2 regions of the Streptomyces sp. NPDC041124 genome follow, and region 2 is predicted to be linked to the other one. Evidence: riboswitches for the same ligand, from Rfam matches in the RefSeq annotation. Region 2 holds a riboswitch; the other holds the start of a gene.
What was found. A riboswitch is a leader RNA that binds a small molecule or an ion and turns the genes downstream of it on or off. The one in region 2 is predicted to bind glycine.
Positions count from the first base shown of each region.

Region 1 (7,302 bases), on a different contig from region 2:
CTGAACGGCACCTACGTCAACCGGGAGCGGATCGACCAGGTCGCCGTCTCCAACGGTGACGAGGTGCAGATCGGCAAGTACCGGCTGGTCTTCTACGCGAGCCAGCGGGGCTACTGACGGCCCCGGTTCCGGCCGGGGGACCCCAGGGAAGGTCCATGCTTCAGACACCGAGCGGCGGTGCCGGTCACGGCGCCGCCGCCGCGGGCACCGGACTGATGAGCATCGGGGCGGTGCTGACCGTGCTGCGTGAGGAGTTCCCCGAGGTCACCATCTCCAAGATCCGCTTCCTCGAGTCGGAGGGGCTCATCGAGCCGCAGCGGACGCCCTCGGGGTACCGCAAGTTCAGCACCGGGGACGTCGAGCGCCTCGGCCACGTGCTGCGGATGCAGCGGGACCACTATCTGCCGCTCAAGGTGATCCGGGAGCACCTCGCGGCCATGGAGCGCGGAGAGGCCGTACCGCTGCCGGTTCTGAGCCGTCCGGGTGACGGTGAGGCCGCCCCGGAGCCGGCCCCCGACGGGCCCGCACCGGCCCGTATCGGACGTTGCCAGCTGCTCGCCGCCGCAGGCGTCGGGGAGAGCGATCTCGCCGAGTGGGAGTCCTACGGTCTGCTCGCCCCCTCGGAGGGCGGGGTGTACGACGCCGAGGCGGTCACGGTCGCCGGGCTCATCGCGGAGCTGGGGCGGTTCGGGATCGAACCACGTCACCTGCGGGTGATGAAGGCCGCCGCGGACCGGGAAGCCGGCCTGGTGGACCAGGTCGTCGCCCCGCTGCGGCGCCACCGCAACCCGCAGACCAGGGCGCACGCGGAGGCCCGCACCAAGGAGCTGGCCGGACTCGCGGTGAAGCTGCACGCGACGCTGGTGCAGTCCGCGCTCGGGGTGCGACTGCCCTGATCGCGCGGGTTCGGGAGACCGGATCGGCCACCCGATCCCTGCCCGACTACCCAAACGTCCCGGGCACGGCCTAGGGTTGCTGTGTGAACGAGCTCGATGTCGTAGGTGTCCGGGTCGAGATGCCCTCCAACCAACCGATCGTGCTGTTGCGTGAAGTGGGCGGCGACCGCTACCTCCCCATCTGGATCGGACCGGGGGAGGCGACGGCCATCGCCTTCGCCCAGCAGGGCATGGCACCGGCACGGCCGCTGACCCACGACCTTTTCAAGGACGTGCTCGAAGCCGTCGGACAGGAGCTCACCGAGGTACGCATCACCGATCTGCGCGAAGGTGTCTTCTACGCGGAGCTGGTCTTCGCCAGCGGGGTCGAGGTGAGTGCCCGCCCGTCCGACGCCATAGCGCTGGCGCTGCGCACGGGCACGCCGATCTACGGCAGCGACACGGTGCTGGACGACGCGGGGATCGCCATTCCGGACGAGCAGGAGGACGAGGTGGAGAAGTTCCGCGAGTTCCTCGACCAGATCTCGCCGGAGGACTTCGGCACCAGCAACCAGTGAGGGAGGGCGGCCGCCGCGACGGCTGGGCTGAGGGCCCGTGCGGCAGGCATTCGGCTAGCCTTTCCCCGGGGTGGGGCACGGTAAACCACTCTTAGGGTGATTATCACTCGGCGTGCCGAGTGTGGCGATCGTTGACGCACCCTTGGCGACTGCCTACCGTCGAGGAGGCAGGTCAAGGACGGAGGTCGGCGTGAGAAGCAGCGGCGACGGTACGGCTGGGGGTGCCCCCGGACACGGTCTCGGGGCGAGCGGGCCGTACCCTCCCCAGAGCTCCCGGCTCCGCCCGAGTGCGGGCCACCCCGGGCACGGCGGGGCGACCGGGGCGGTTCCTCAGCGGCCGACGGCCGTGCCGGCCGGCGGAGAAGAGGTGGGGGCCGCCGAGGAGATCGGCTACCGGGGGCCCACTGCCTGTGCCGCCGCGGGCATCACCTACCGGCAGCTCGACTACTGGGCCCGTACGGGTCTGGTCGAGCCGAGCGTGCGTCCGGCCCACGGATCGGGGACGCAGCGGCTGTACAGCTTCCGTGACGTCGTCGTGCTGAAGATCGTCAAGCGGTTCCTCGACACGGGCGTGTCGCTTCAGAACATCCGCAGCGCCGTGCAGCATCTGCGCGAGAGCGGCTTCAGCGATCTCGAACGCATGACGCTGATGAGCGACGGCGCCACCGTCTACGAGTGCGGCTCCCCGGACGAGGTCCACGCCCTGCTCCAGGGCGGCCAGGGGGTCTTCGGCATCGCCGTGGGTGTGGTGTGGCGGGACGTCGAGAGCGCCCTGTCGCAGCTGCACGGGGAGCGCGTCGACACCGGGGAGACCCTGGTCGGCCACAATCCGATGGACGAACTCGCGCGCCGCCGCAACAAGGCCGTCTGAGGAAGGCCCCCCGGGCCTGCCGAGGAGGGCGTTGTCAGTGGCGTAGGGCAGCATCGGACATGTGAGATCCGCGCCCACGATCCTGCATCTCGACATGGATGCCTTCTTCGCCTCGGTGGAGCAGGCGTCCAAGCCGAGTCTGCGCGGGAAGGCCGTAGTCGTGGGCGGGCTCGGGCCGCGCGGTGTGGTCGCCACGGCGTCGTACGAGGCACGGGTCTTCGGCGTCCACTCGGCGATGCCCATGGCACAGGCCCGGCGCCTGGCGCCGAACGCCGCGTACCTGGTGCCCAGGTTCGCCCTCTACCGCTCGATCAGCGAGCAGGTGATGAGGCTGCTGCGGGCCCTGTCGCCGCTGGTGGAGCCGCTCAGCCTGGACGAGGCCTTCGTGGACCTGGAGGCCGGTGGCACCGCCTGGGACGAGCGGTCGGCCCGCCTGGCGGGGGCGAGGCTGCGCGCGGACATACGGGAGGTCACGGGGCTCACCGGGTCGGTAGGGCTCGCCGCCTCCAAGATGCTCGCGAAGATCGCGTCGGAGCAGGCGAAGCCGGACGGGCTGGTGGTCATCGAGCCGGGTACCGAGCGGGCCCTGCTGGGGCCGCTGTCCGTGCGCACGCTGCCCGGCGTGGGCCCCGCGACCGGCGACCATCTGCGCAGGGCCGGGATCCACACGGTCGACGAACTCGCCGGAGCGGGGGAGGACGAACTCGTACGGCTGCTGGGCAAGGCCCACGGGCACGCGCTGTTCGCCATGGCGCTGGCGCGGGACGAACGGCCGGTGGTGGCTGAGCGGGAGACCAAGTCGGTGTCCGTGGAGGACACCTACGACGTGGACATCCACGACCGGGTGCGGGTCGGCACGGAGGTGCGCCGGCTCGCCGACCGGTGTGTGAGCAGACTGCGCGGGGCGGGCCTGTCGGGGCGGACCATCCAGCTCAAGGTGCGGCGGTACGACTTCTCCACGCTCACGAGGTCCGAGACGCTGCGCGGGCCCACGGACGATCCCGCCGTGGTGCGGGAGGCTGCCGAACGGCTGCTGGAGTCGGTCGACACCACGGGCGGGGTGCGGCTGCTCGGGGTGGGGGTCAGCGGACTGGCCGACTACACCCAGGAGGACCTGTTCGCACAGGCGGCGGGCGTGGCCGGAGAGGAATCCGCCGGGGAGGAGCCCGCGGCCGCGACCGTGGCGGACAGCCCGCCACCCGCCGAGCGGCACTGGACCGCCGGCCACGACGTACGGCACGCCGGACACGGACACGGCTGGGTGCAGGGCAGCGGCCTCGGCCGGGTCACCGTGCGCTTCGAGACCCCCGACTCCCCGCCGGGCCGAGTGAGGACCTTCCGCACCGACGACCCGGCCCTGCAGCCGGCGGATCCGCTGCCGCTGGTGTCGCGCGGACCCGGGAAGGACGAGGGGGCGGAGAACGGGGGAGGAGCGGAGGGTTCGTGAGCGCGGCGGGTCAGACCTGCTTGTCCCGGCCCGCGAGTTCGCCGAAGTCGCGGTCCCCGGGAGGAGGCGGCGCGGCGATGTCCAGACCGTAGTGGTGGTAGAGCTGGAGTTCCTGCTCGGGGGAGAGGTGACGGCCCACGCCGAAGTCGGGTGCGTCCTTGATCAGGCTCCGTTCGAACGGGACGTGGAGCGCCCCGTCGATCAGTTCGCTCGGCTCCAGGGGGACGAAGGCGTCCCTGCTGAACAGGCCGGTGCGTATGGCCGCCCACTCCGGCACGCCGGTGGCGTCGTCGAGGTACACCTCGTCGATGGTGCCTATGCGGGTGCCGTCGCGGTCGAACGCCTTGCGGCCGATCAGGTGGCGCGGATCGATGTCGGTCTGCACGGGCCCTCCACTGGTCGCACACTCATCCGTAAGCACTACAAAACGGCACAATCGGCGGGGCGGCCACTCGAAGACCCGGTCGTGTGCTCGCTGGTACGCTGGCAATCGGCTGCTGACCCCGTGCGGGAGAGTCCTCCGGACACCACCGGAGGCGCCGAAGGAGCAAATCCTCCCCGGAATCTCTCAGGCACACGTACCGCACGGACGAGGTCACTCTGGAAAGCAGAGCGGGTGTCGACGGCTTCCGCTCTCACCGACGGTGAAAGCCGGACCGCCCCGGGCGTTCCGGTGAAGCTCTCAGGTTGAGATGACAGAGGGGGAGGCCGTCCGGGCACCTGCGCCGTGGTGCCCCTCGAAGGTCGTCGGACCAGGAGGCCTCCTCAATGACCGCCCCTCGCACTCCGCTCTCCGCACTCGAACGGGGAATACCCTTCGAGCAGCGCCACATCGGCCCCGACCACGAGGCCCGGGCCAAGATGCTCGCCCAGGTCGGCTACGGCTCGCTCGACGAGCTGACCGCCGCCGCCGTGCCGGATGTGATCAAGAACGCCGAGGCGCTTGACCTGCCGGGCGCGCGGAGCGAGGCCGAGGTGCTGGCCGAACTGCGGACCCTGGCCGACCGCAACGAGGTGCTGGGCTCCATGATCGGGCTCGGCTACTACGGCACCTTCACCCCGCCCGTCATCCTGCGCAACGTGATGGAGAACCCCGCCTGGTACACGGCCTACACGCCGTACCAGCCGGAGATCTCCCAGGGCCGGCTCGAGGCGCTGCTGAACTTCCAGACCGTGGTCGCCGAGCTCACCGGGCTGCCGACCTCCGGCGCCTCCCTGCTGGACGAGGGGACCGCCGCCGCCGAGGCGATGGCTCTGTCGCGCCGCATGGGCAAGAACAAGAAGGGCCTGTTCCTGGTCGACGCGGACGCCCTTCCGCAGACCATCGCCGTGATCGAGACCCGTGCCGAGCCGACCGGCGTCGAGGTCGTCGTCGCCGACCTGAGCGACGGCATCCCCGCCGAACTCGCCGAGCGCGACATCAACGGCGTGCTGATCCAGTACCCGGGCGCCTCCGGTGCCGTACGCGACATCAAGCCGGTCATCGACCAGGCGCACGGCCTCGGCGCGCTCGTCACCGTCGCCGCCGACCTGCTCGCCCTGACCCTGCTGAAGTCGCCGGGCGAGCTGGGCGCGGACATCGCCGTCGGCACCACGCAGCGCTTCGGTGTGCCGATGGGCTTCGGCGGACCGCACGCCGGTTACATGGCCGTGCAGGAGAAGATGGCGCGCAGCCTGCCCGGGCGGCTCGTCGGCGTCTCCGTCGACGCTGACGGGCACAAGGCCTACCGCCTCGCCCTGCAGACCCGCGAGCAGCACATCCGCCGTGAGAAGGCCACCAGCAACATCTGCACCGCCCAGGTGCTGCTCGCTGTCATGGCCGGAATGTACGCCGTCTACCACGGGCCCGAGGGCCTGCGGGTCATCGCCCGGCGCACCCACCGGTACGCCACCGTCCTCGCCGAGGGGCTGCGGGCCGGCGGTGCCGAGATCGTGCACGGCTCCTACTTCGACACGCTGACGGTGCGCGTCCCCGGACGGGCCGCCGAGATCGTCGCCGCCGCCCGCGGCAACGGAGTCAACCTGCGCGGCGTCGACGCCGACCACGTCTCCCTCGCCTGCGACGAGACCACCACCCGGGCGCACCTCGCCGCCGTGTGGAGCGCCTTCGGTGTCGAGGGCGACATCGAGGCCCTGGACGCGTCCGCGGCGGACACGCTCCCGGACGCCCTGCTGCGCGACGACGAGTACCTGACCCACCCCGTCTTCCAGCAGCACCGCTCCGAGACCGCGATGCTGCGCTACCTGCGCCGGCTCGCCGACCGCGACTACGCGCTGGACCGCGGCATGATCCCGCTGGGCTCCTGCACCATGAAGCTCAACGCGACCACCGAGATGGAGCCGGTCACCTGGCCCGAGTTCGGGCAGCTGCACCCCTTCGTGCCCGCCGAGCAGGCGCAGGGCTACCTCACGCTCATCCGTGAGCTGGAGGAGCGCCTCGCCGAGGTCACCGGCTACGACAAGGTGTCCCTCCAGCCCAACGCCGGCTCCCAGGGCGAGCTGGCGGGCCTGCTCGCCGTCCGCGGCTACCACCGGGCCAACGGCGACGAACAGCGCACCGTCTGCCTGATCCCGTCCTCCGCCCACGGCACCAACGCCGCCAGCGCCGTGATGGCCGGCATGAAGGTCGTCGTCGTCAAGACCTCCGACGACGGCGAGGTCGACGTCGCGGACCTGCGGGCCAAGATCGAGCAGTACCGTGACCAGCTGGCGGTGCTGATGATCACGTACCCGTCGACGCACGGCGTGTTCGAGGAGCACGTCGCCGACATCTGCGCCGAGGTGCACGAGGCCGGCGGCCAGGTGTACGTGGACGGCGCCAACCTCAATGCCCTGGTGGGACTGGCCAAGCCGGGCCACTTCGGCGGTGACGTCTCGCACCTGAACCTGCACAAGACCTTCTGCATCCCGCACGGCGGCGGTGGCCCCGGCGTCGGCCCGGTCGGCGTGCGGGCGCACCTCGCGCCGTACCTGCCGAACCACCCGCTCCAGCCGGAGGCCGGTCCGCAGACCGGTGTGGGACCCATCTCGGCGGCGCCGTGGGGTTCTGCGGGCATCCTGCCCATCTCCTGGGCGTACGTGCGCCTCATGGGCGGTGAGGGCCTCAAGCGGGCCACCCAGGTGGCCGTCCTCAGCGCCAACTACATCGCCAAGCGTCTCGAGCCGCACTTCCCGGTGCTCTACACCGGCCCCGGCGGGCTGGTCGCGCACGAGTGCATCATCGACCTGCGCCCGCTGACCAAGGCGACCGGCGTGACGGTGGACGACGTCGCCAAGCGCCTGATCGACTACGGTTTCCACGCGCCGACGATGTCGTTCCCGGTGGCCGGCACGCTGATGATCGAGCCCACCGAGTCCGAGGACCTCGCCGAACTCGACCGGTTCTGCGAGACGATGATCGCGATCCGCGCCGAGATCGAGAAGGTCGGCTCCGGCGAGTGGCCCGCGGACGACAACCCGCTGCGCAACGCGCCGCACACCGCCGCCGCCCTCGGCGGGGAGTGGGACCACTCCTACGCCCGCGAGGAGGCC
Region 1 covers NZ_JBVIYR010000006.1:6,558-13,859, forward strand. Annotated here, with positions in the region: gene ACZ6A9_RS17325 (FHA domain-containing protein) at 1-117, shown strand, start outside; gene ftsR (transcriptional regulator FtsR) at 156-896, shown strand; gene ACZ6A9_RS17335 (bifunctional nuclease family protein) at 980-1,453, shown strand; gene ACZ6A9_RS17340 (MerR family transcriptional regulator) at 1,644-2,324, shown strand; gene ACZ6A9_RS17345 (DNA polymerase IV) at 2,386-3,771, shown strand; gene ACZ6A9_RS17350 (PRC-barrel domain-containing protein) at 3,782-4,156, opposite strand; glycine riboswitch at 4,270-4,365, shown strand; gene gcvP (aminomethyl-transferring glycine dehydrogenase) at 4,540-7,302, shown strand, end outside.
Region 1: linked by a shared signal. The riboswitch ahead of gcvP (aminomethyl-transferring glycine dehydrogenase) and the one ahead of gcvT (glycine cleavage system aminomethyltransferase GcvT) in region 2 are both predicted to bind glycine.

Region 2 (7,302 bases):
GAGAACGCGTGAAACCGCAGGTGACAGGGGGTCAAGGCGCGGTCGCGCAGTGCGCATGGCTGAAAATCTGACGTGAAATCACCCCCGGCCGACCGGCGCCCGCGGCATGTCGGTGCATGTGTCCACATGGTGGACATGGTGACGCTGAGTCAGCACGGCACGGGGTACGGCACGGCCCGGGGCGCGCGTCGGAAAAGTGCGGGTACGTCCCGTTCAGCGGTGCTGGGCGGGCGGGTAGCCGTAGCCCGGGGCGGGGGGCCGGCCGGCGCCGTGCGCCTCGCGGTCGTAGAAGGGCCGGGCGTTGGCGCGCAGCCACATCGCGACGGGGTCGTGCTCGTCGGACATCGCCACGGTCGACACCGGCAGTCCGTCCGGGACCGCGCCGAGGGACTGCTGCATCATCGCCCGCACCGCGTCCACGGCGGGCGGGGAGGCGTCGTACACGTCCAGGCCGATGGCGAGGTACGGGGCGCCCAGCGCGGGCTGCACCCAGGCCCTGCGCAGGGCGCGCACGGGCGGGGTGCGGTGGGCGTTCTGCGCGAGCAGGGCGTAGAACTGCGGGATCTCGATGGCCGGTTCGGACAGTCTCAGCGGCCCGGCGGGCCGGCGGTCCAGGCCGCCGGCGATCCGGCGCAGGTCCAGCCAGGGGATGCCGACGCCGCCGCCCGGGGCGTGCGGGTTGAGCCAGAGCCCGTAGCGGTCGGGGTAGAGCGCGCGGGCCGCTTCGAGGCCGTCGACCACCTCGTAGGACCGGTTCCAGCCGCTGGCGGACAGCTCCTGCGCGGAGGTGACGCAGGGCGCGTAGCCGAAGCCGTCGACCTCCATGTTCCCGTACTGGGCGTCGGGGGAACCGGCCTGGCCGTGCCACAGCAGCATCCAGACCTGGCCGGAGGAGGGGGTCGCCAGGGCGCGCAGCAACGCCTCGTAGGCGTCGTAACGCCCGGGCGTCACCTGGCGCAGCATGTGCTCGACCTGTCCGGCCGCCGCGGTGCCAGCGCTCACTTTGTATCGCCCCTCCGTACAACGCCCTCGCCCGAGCCAATGAACCTAGCGTAAGCCTCCGGCGGGTGGGCGAGGTGGGCTGTGCGGCGCCGGGGGTTCGACGGGGTGGGCGGGGCGGGGGCGGGGTGGGGGCCGAGACGGGGCGCGGGAGGACTCGGGGGTGCGGGTCGTGCGGCGGGTGCGGGTGCGTCGGGGCTGGTCGCGCAGTTCCCCGCGCCCCTGAGGGGGTTGCCGCACCCGCGCGACGGGACGGGCGCGGTCCCGCCGGCGCGGCGGGTGCGGGTGCGTCGGGGCTGGTCGCGCAGTTCCCCGCGCCCTGGGGGTGGCGTATCCGCGCGGTGGGAACCCCTGGCGAGTTACGGCCGGCGTTCGTAGAAGGGGCGGACCTGGGTGCGGAGCCAGTCGGCCACCGGGTCCTGGGCGATGTCCATCAGGATCAGGTTGACCTGCCAGGGGGCCGCCGTGCGTCCCAGGGCCCGGCCCAGGGCGTCCAGGGGCAGCGTGCGGACGTCGCCCTCGCCGTGGGCCAGCTCCACGCCGATGAACAGGACCGGGTCGGCCGTCTCGATCGCGGCGAGGCAGCGACGGGCGGTCGTGACCACGCCGACGGCGTCGAACTCCTCCGAGGCCGCGGCGAGGAAGTCCACCGGGTCGTCCTGCCAGTCGGGCTGGAACAGCCGGACCCGGCCGCCGCTCGCGGCGCCGTCCAGCGGGGTGTGCCCGGCCCGGCACAACTCGGCGACGGCCGCCGGCGGCAGCGGTACGGCGACCACGCCACCGGGGTTCACCACGATCCCGGCCTGCGGCGGCAGACCGCGGGCGAACTCCACGGCGGGCGCGACCGTGTACGACATGTGGGAGCCGACGACCTGCCGGAACTGCTCCTCGGAGGTGAAGACGGGGACGTAGGCCTGACCGTCGATCTCCAGGGTGGGCAGGTCCAGGGGGCCGCTGTGCGGGCCACCGCCGTTCGGCAACGGGACCCAGACGAAGCTGCGGCCCAGCACCTCCACGATCCTGCTGCCGGCCGAGGGGACGCCGAGCGACGCGGAGAGCACCTCCTCCAGCTCGTTGCCGGGCCATCCGCCGTGCGGATGGGGGTGTGTCGGGGCCGGGAACGCCGGGAAGTCCATCTCTCGCCTACCGCCTGCCTGGAACCGCTGCTGTGGCCGAAAGGTTATCCGGTCAGCCCGCGAAGCCGATCCTGCGCAGGGTGTCCGCCGCGGCCCGGTCGATCAGCACCGCCGAGCCGCTGTGCGCCGGCGGCCGGCCGCGCTCCACCGCGCGCAGCAGCCGCTCGCTCGCCGCACGGTGACGCCGGAAGGCGTACCGGGAGACGCCGCGCCCGCGCTCGCGCTGGCCGGCCAGGGCCTGCTGCGGGGTGACGTCGAGCAGCAGCAGGTGCAGGCCCGCCCCGCGGCGGCGGGCCTCGCGGGCCAGCCAGCGCCGCACCCATGCCTGTGTGCCGCAGTCGTGGACCACGACCGCCTCTCCGGCGCGCAGCGCGCGGCGCAGGCCGGCGTAGTGGGCGAGACGGACCAGGGGGCGGTAGACGGCGTAGGGCAGTAAGCCGGACAGGCGGCGGTCGAAGCGGTCGCGGGTGTCCTGGGAGTCGATGCGGGTGCCGCGCACCGTACGGCGCATCAGCGTGGACTTGCCGCTGCCGGGCAGTCCGGTGACGACGACGAGGTCGCGGGGCCCGAAGAGCAGTGCGCGCGGGCTGCGGCCGTCCCGCCCGCGCAGATCGCGGACGACGGGCGCGGGCAGCGCGCCGCGGGCCCCGCGGACCCGGTCGGCCGACTGCGGGGGCAGCGCGACGCCCGAGGTGGTGGCGCACGCCGTGGTCCTGTTCACCGTGTTGGTCCTCCCCTGGGACCGGCTGTGAGTCCGGGTCCCCGCTGAGTGTAAAGAGAAGGTAATGCCCGGGTCTCCCGTTTCCGTGCCTTTCCTGAAACAGGCCTGTCACAGCTCCCCGTGATGGTGCCCGTACACCCTGTGCATCCCAGGAAAGGGTCCCCCTGCCGCGCCCCCGCGATGCGTGCAATGATGGGCGCGCCAACTGCATACCGGCCGTTTGAATCCGCGCGGGAGAGTCCCCGGCACCATTGCCGCCGGGGCGCCGAAGGAGCAAGTCCCTCCCTTGAATCTCTCAGGCCCCGTTACCGCGCGGGCGAGGCACATCTGAAAAGCGGGCCGCCGCAGCCGTGCTCCGGCGGCCCCACCCAAGGTGCAAACCGTGGTCTCCCCTGTGCGGGCGTTCACGGCGAACCTCTCAGGTTCCGATGACAGATGGGGAGGAATCGCCCTCGCCTTCCCCCATCGCCTCTGGGAGACCGACCGATGAGCAGTACCGAACCCCGCCGGACCGCGCTCGATGCCCTGCATCGGTCGCTCGGCGCGACGATGACCGACTTCGCCGGCTGGGACATGCCGCTGCGCTACGGCTCCGAACGCGACGAGCACAACGCCGTGCGCACCCGGGCCGGCCTCTTCGACCTCTCGCACATGGGCGAGATCGCGGTCACCGGCCCGGCGGCCGCCGCCCTCCTCGACCACGCCCTGGTCGGCAACATCGGCGGCGTCAAGCCCGGCCGGGCCCGTTACACGATGATCTGCCGCGAGGACGGCGGCATCCTGGACGACCTGATCGTCTACCGGCTGGGCGACGCAGGCGCCCCCGAGTACCTGGTGGTCGCCAACGCCTCCAACGCGCAGGTGGTCCTGGACGCGCTGCGGGAGCGTGCGGCCGGCTTCGACGCCGAGGTCCGCGACGACCGGGACGCCTACGCGCTGCTCGCCGTGCAGGGCCCCGCGTCGCAGGGCATCCTCGCCTCGCTCACCGACGCCGACCTGGAGGGCCTGAAGTACTACGCCGGTCTGCCCGGCACGGTTGCCGGCGTCCCCGCGCTGATCGCCCGCACCGGCTACACCGGCGAGGACGGCTTCGAGCTGTTCGTGAAGCCGGAGCACGCGGTGGAGCTGTGGCAGGCGCTGACCAAGGCCGGCGAGGGCGCGGGCTTGGTCCCGTGCGGGCTGTCCTGCCGGGACACGCTGCGCCTGGAGGCGGGCATGCCGCTGTACGGGAACGAGCTGAGCACCTCCCTCACGCCCTTCGACGCCGGGTTCGGCCGGGTCGTGAAGTTCGAGAAGGAGGGCGACTTCGTGGGCCGCGCGGCACTGGCCGAGGCCGCCGAGCGGGCCGCCGCGCAGCCGCCCCGCGTGCTGGTCGGCCTGGTCGCCGAGGGCCGCCGCGTCCCGCGCGCCGGGTACGCGGTCGTGGCCGGCGGCGAGGTGATCGGCGAGGTCACCTCCGGTGCCCCCTCCCCCACCCTGGGCAAGCCGATCGCCATGGCCTACGTGGACCCGGCGTACGCGGCGCCCGGCACCGAGGGTGTCGGTGTGGACATCCGCGGCAGCCACGAGCCGTACGAGGTCGTGGCGCTGCCGTTCTACAAGCGGCAGAAGTGACACCGTCGTAGACGGCTTCCCGCGCACAGGTGAGCATGTCGTGCCTGCTCACGTGCGCCGTACGCAGTCCCCTCAGTCATCCGTCATCCCCCGTACAGGAGAATTCAGGCCATGAGCAACCCCACGCAGCTGCGTTACAGCAAGGAGCACGAGTGGCTGACGGCCGCCGAGGACGGCGTGTCGACGGTCGGCATCACGGAGCACGCGGCGAACGCGCTCGGTGACGTGGTGTTCGTCCAGCTCCCCGAGGTCGGTGACACGGTGACCGCGGGCGAGACCTGCGGCGAGCTGGAGTCGACCAAGTCGGTCAGCGACCTGTACTCCCCGGTCAGCGGTGAGATCACCGAGGTCAACGAGGACGTCGTGAACGACCCGTCGCTGGTGAACTCGGCGCCCTTCGAGGGCGGCTGGCTGTTCAAGGTGCGCGTCAGCGACGAGCCGGCCGACCTGCTGACCGCCGCCGAGTACGACGCCGAAATCGCCGGCTGAGGAGTCTGTAGCGCATGTCCGTTCTGAACACGTCCCTGCACGAGTTCGACCCGGCGGTGGCCGCCGCGGTCGACGCCGAGCTGCACCGTCAGCAGTCCACCCTCGAGATGATCGCCTCGGAGAACTTCGCCCCGGTCGCGGTCATGGAGGCCCAGGGCTCGGTCCTCACCAACAAGTACGCCGAGGGCTACCCCGGCCGCCGCTACTACGGCGGCTGCGAGCACGTCGACGTGATCGAGCAGATCGCGATCGACCGGGTCAAGGAGCTGTTCGGCGCCGAGCACGCCAATGTGCAGCCGCACTCGGGTGCGCAGGCCAACGCGGCCGCGATGTTCGCGCTGCTCAAGCCCGGTGACACGATCATGGGCCTGAACCTCGCGCACGGTGGGCACCTGACCCACGGCATGAAGATCAACTTCTCCGGCAAGCTCTACAACGTGGTCGCCTACCACGTCGGCGACGACGGCCAGGTCGACATGGCGGAGGTGGAGCGGCTCGCCAAGGAGAACAAGCCGAAGCTGATCGTGGCGGGCTGGTCGGCGTACCCGCGTCAGCTGGACTTCGCCGCGTTCCGCCGGATCGCGGACGAGGTCGGTGCCTACCTGATGGTCGACATGGCGCACTTCGCCGGTCTGGTCGCCGCGGGCCTGCACCCGAACCCGGTCCCGCACGCCCATGTCGTGACGACCACCACGCACAAGACCCTGGGCGGTCCGCGCGGCGGGGTGATCCTCTCCACGGCCGAGCTGGCCAAGAAGATCAACTCCGCGGTCTTCCCCGGTCAGCAGGGCGGTCCGCTGGAGCACGTGGTCGCCGCCAAGGCGGTCGCGTTCAAGGTGTGCGCCACCGAGGAGTTCAAGGAGCGTCAGCGCCGTACGCTGAAGGGCGCCCGGATCCTGGCCGAGCGCCTGGTCCAGGACGACGTCAAGGCCGTGGGCGTGGACGTGCTGTCCGGCGGCACGGACGTGCACCTGGTCCTGGTGGACCTGCGCGACTCGGAACTGGACGGCCAGCAGGCCGAGGACCGGCTGCACGAGGTCGGCATCACCGTGAACCGCAACGCGATCCCGAACGACCCTCGCCCCCCGATGGTCACCTCGGGTCTGCGGATCGGCACGCCCGCGCTGGCCACCCGCGGCTTCACCGCCGAGGACTTCACCGAGGTCGCGGACGTGATCGCCGAAACGCTGAAGCCGTCCTACGACGTCGCGGCGCTCCGGGCCCGGGTGACGGCTCTCGCCGCGAAGCACCCGCTGTACCCCGGCCTGTAGTACTTTCGTACGCTTTCTCACGTACGGACATCAGGGGCATCGCGCACACTGGTCGGTGGGCGCGGTGCCCCGCACCATGCACCCCGCATGAACGTTTCCCCTTCCGTGTCCCTGTCTGCGAACCACCCCTCCCGGTGGACAGCGTCGTCCGCCGAACCCTTAGGAGTCCCCCCGTGGCCATCTCGGTCTTCGATCTGTTCTCGATCGGCATCGGCCCGTCCAGCTCGCACACGGTCGGCCCGATGCGGGCGGCCCGGATGTTCGCCCGGCGGCTGCGCAACGAGGACCTGCTGGACTCCGTCGCCTCGGTGCGGGCGGAGCTGTACGGCTCCCTGGGCGCCACCGGCCACGGCCACGGCACGCCCAAGGCGGTGCTGCTGGGCCTGGAGGGCGACTCGCCGCGCACGGTGGACGTGGAGTCGGCCGACGAGCGGGTGGAGAAGATCAAGGACGGTGGCCGGATCCGGCTGCTCGGCGAGCACGAGATCGCGTTCTCCTACGACGACGACATGGTGCTGCACCGCCGCGAGACGCTGCCGTACCACGCCAACGGCATGACGCTGTGGGCCCACGACGCCACCGGCGCGGAGCTGCTGTCGAAGACGTACTACTCGGTGGGCGGCGGGTTCGTCGTGGACGAGGAGGCGGTCGGCGCGGACCGCATCGTGCTCGACGACACCGTCCTGAAGTACCCCTTCCGCACGGGCGACGAACTGCTGCGCCTCACCCGGGAGACCGGCCTGTCGATCTCCGCCCTGATGCTGGAGAACGAGCGCGCCTGGCGGAGCGAGGAGGAGATCCGCGAAGGCCTGCTGGAGATCTGGCGCGTGATGCGGGCCTGCGTGGACCGGGGCATGTCCCGCGAGGGCATCCTGCCGGGCGGGCTGAAGGTGCGCCGCCGCGCCGCGAACACCGCGCGCAAGCTGCGCTCCGAGGGCGATCCGCAGGCGCTCGCCATGGAGTGGATCACCCTCTACGCGATGGCCGTGAACGAGGAGAACGCGGCCGGCGGCCGGGTCGTGACGGCGCCGACGAACGGCGCGGCCGGCATCATCCCGGCCGTCCTGCACTA
Region 2 covers NZ_JBVIYR010000009.1:78,873-86,174, reverse strand. Annotated here, with positions in the region: gene ACZ6A9_RS24040 (enhanced serine sensitivity protein SseB C-terminal domain-containing protein) at 214-963, opposite strand; gene ACZ6A9_RS24035 (enhanced serine sensitivity protein SseB) at 1,359-2,135, opposite strand; gene ACZ6A9_RS24030 (AAA family ATPase) at 2,188-2,856, opposite strand; glycine riboswitch at 3,078-3,177, shown strand; glycine riboswitch at 3,178-3,301, shown strand; gene gcvT (glycine cleavage system aminomethyltransferase GcvT) at 3,343-4,470, shown strand; gene gcvH (glycine cleavage system protein GcvH) at 4,582-4,959, shown strand; gene glyA (serine hydroxymethyltransferase) at 4,974-6,230, shown strand; gene ACZ6A9_RS24010 (L-serine ammonia-lyase) at 6,404-7,302, shown strand, end outside.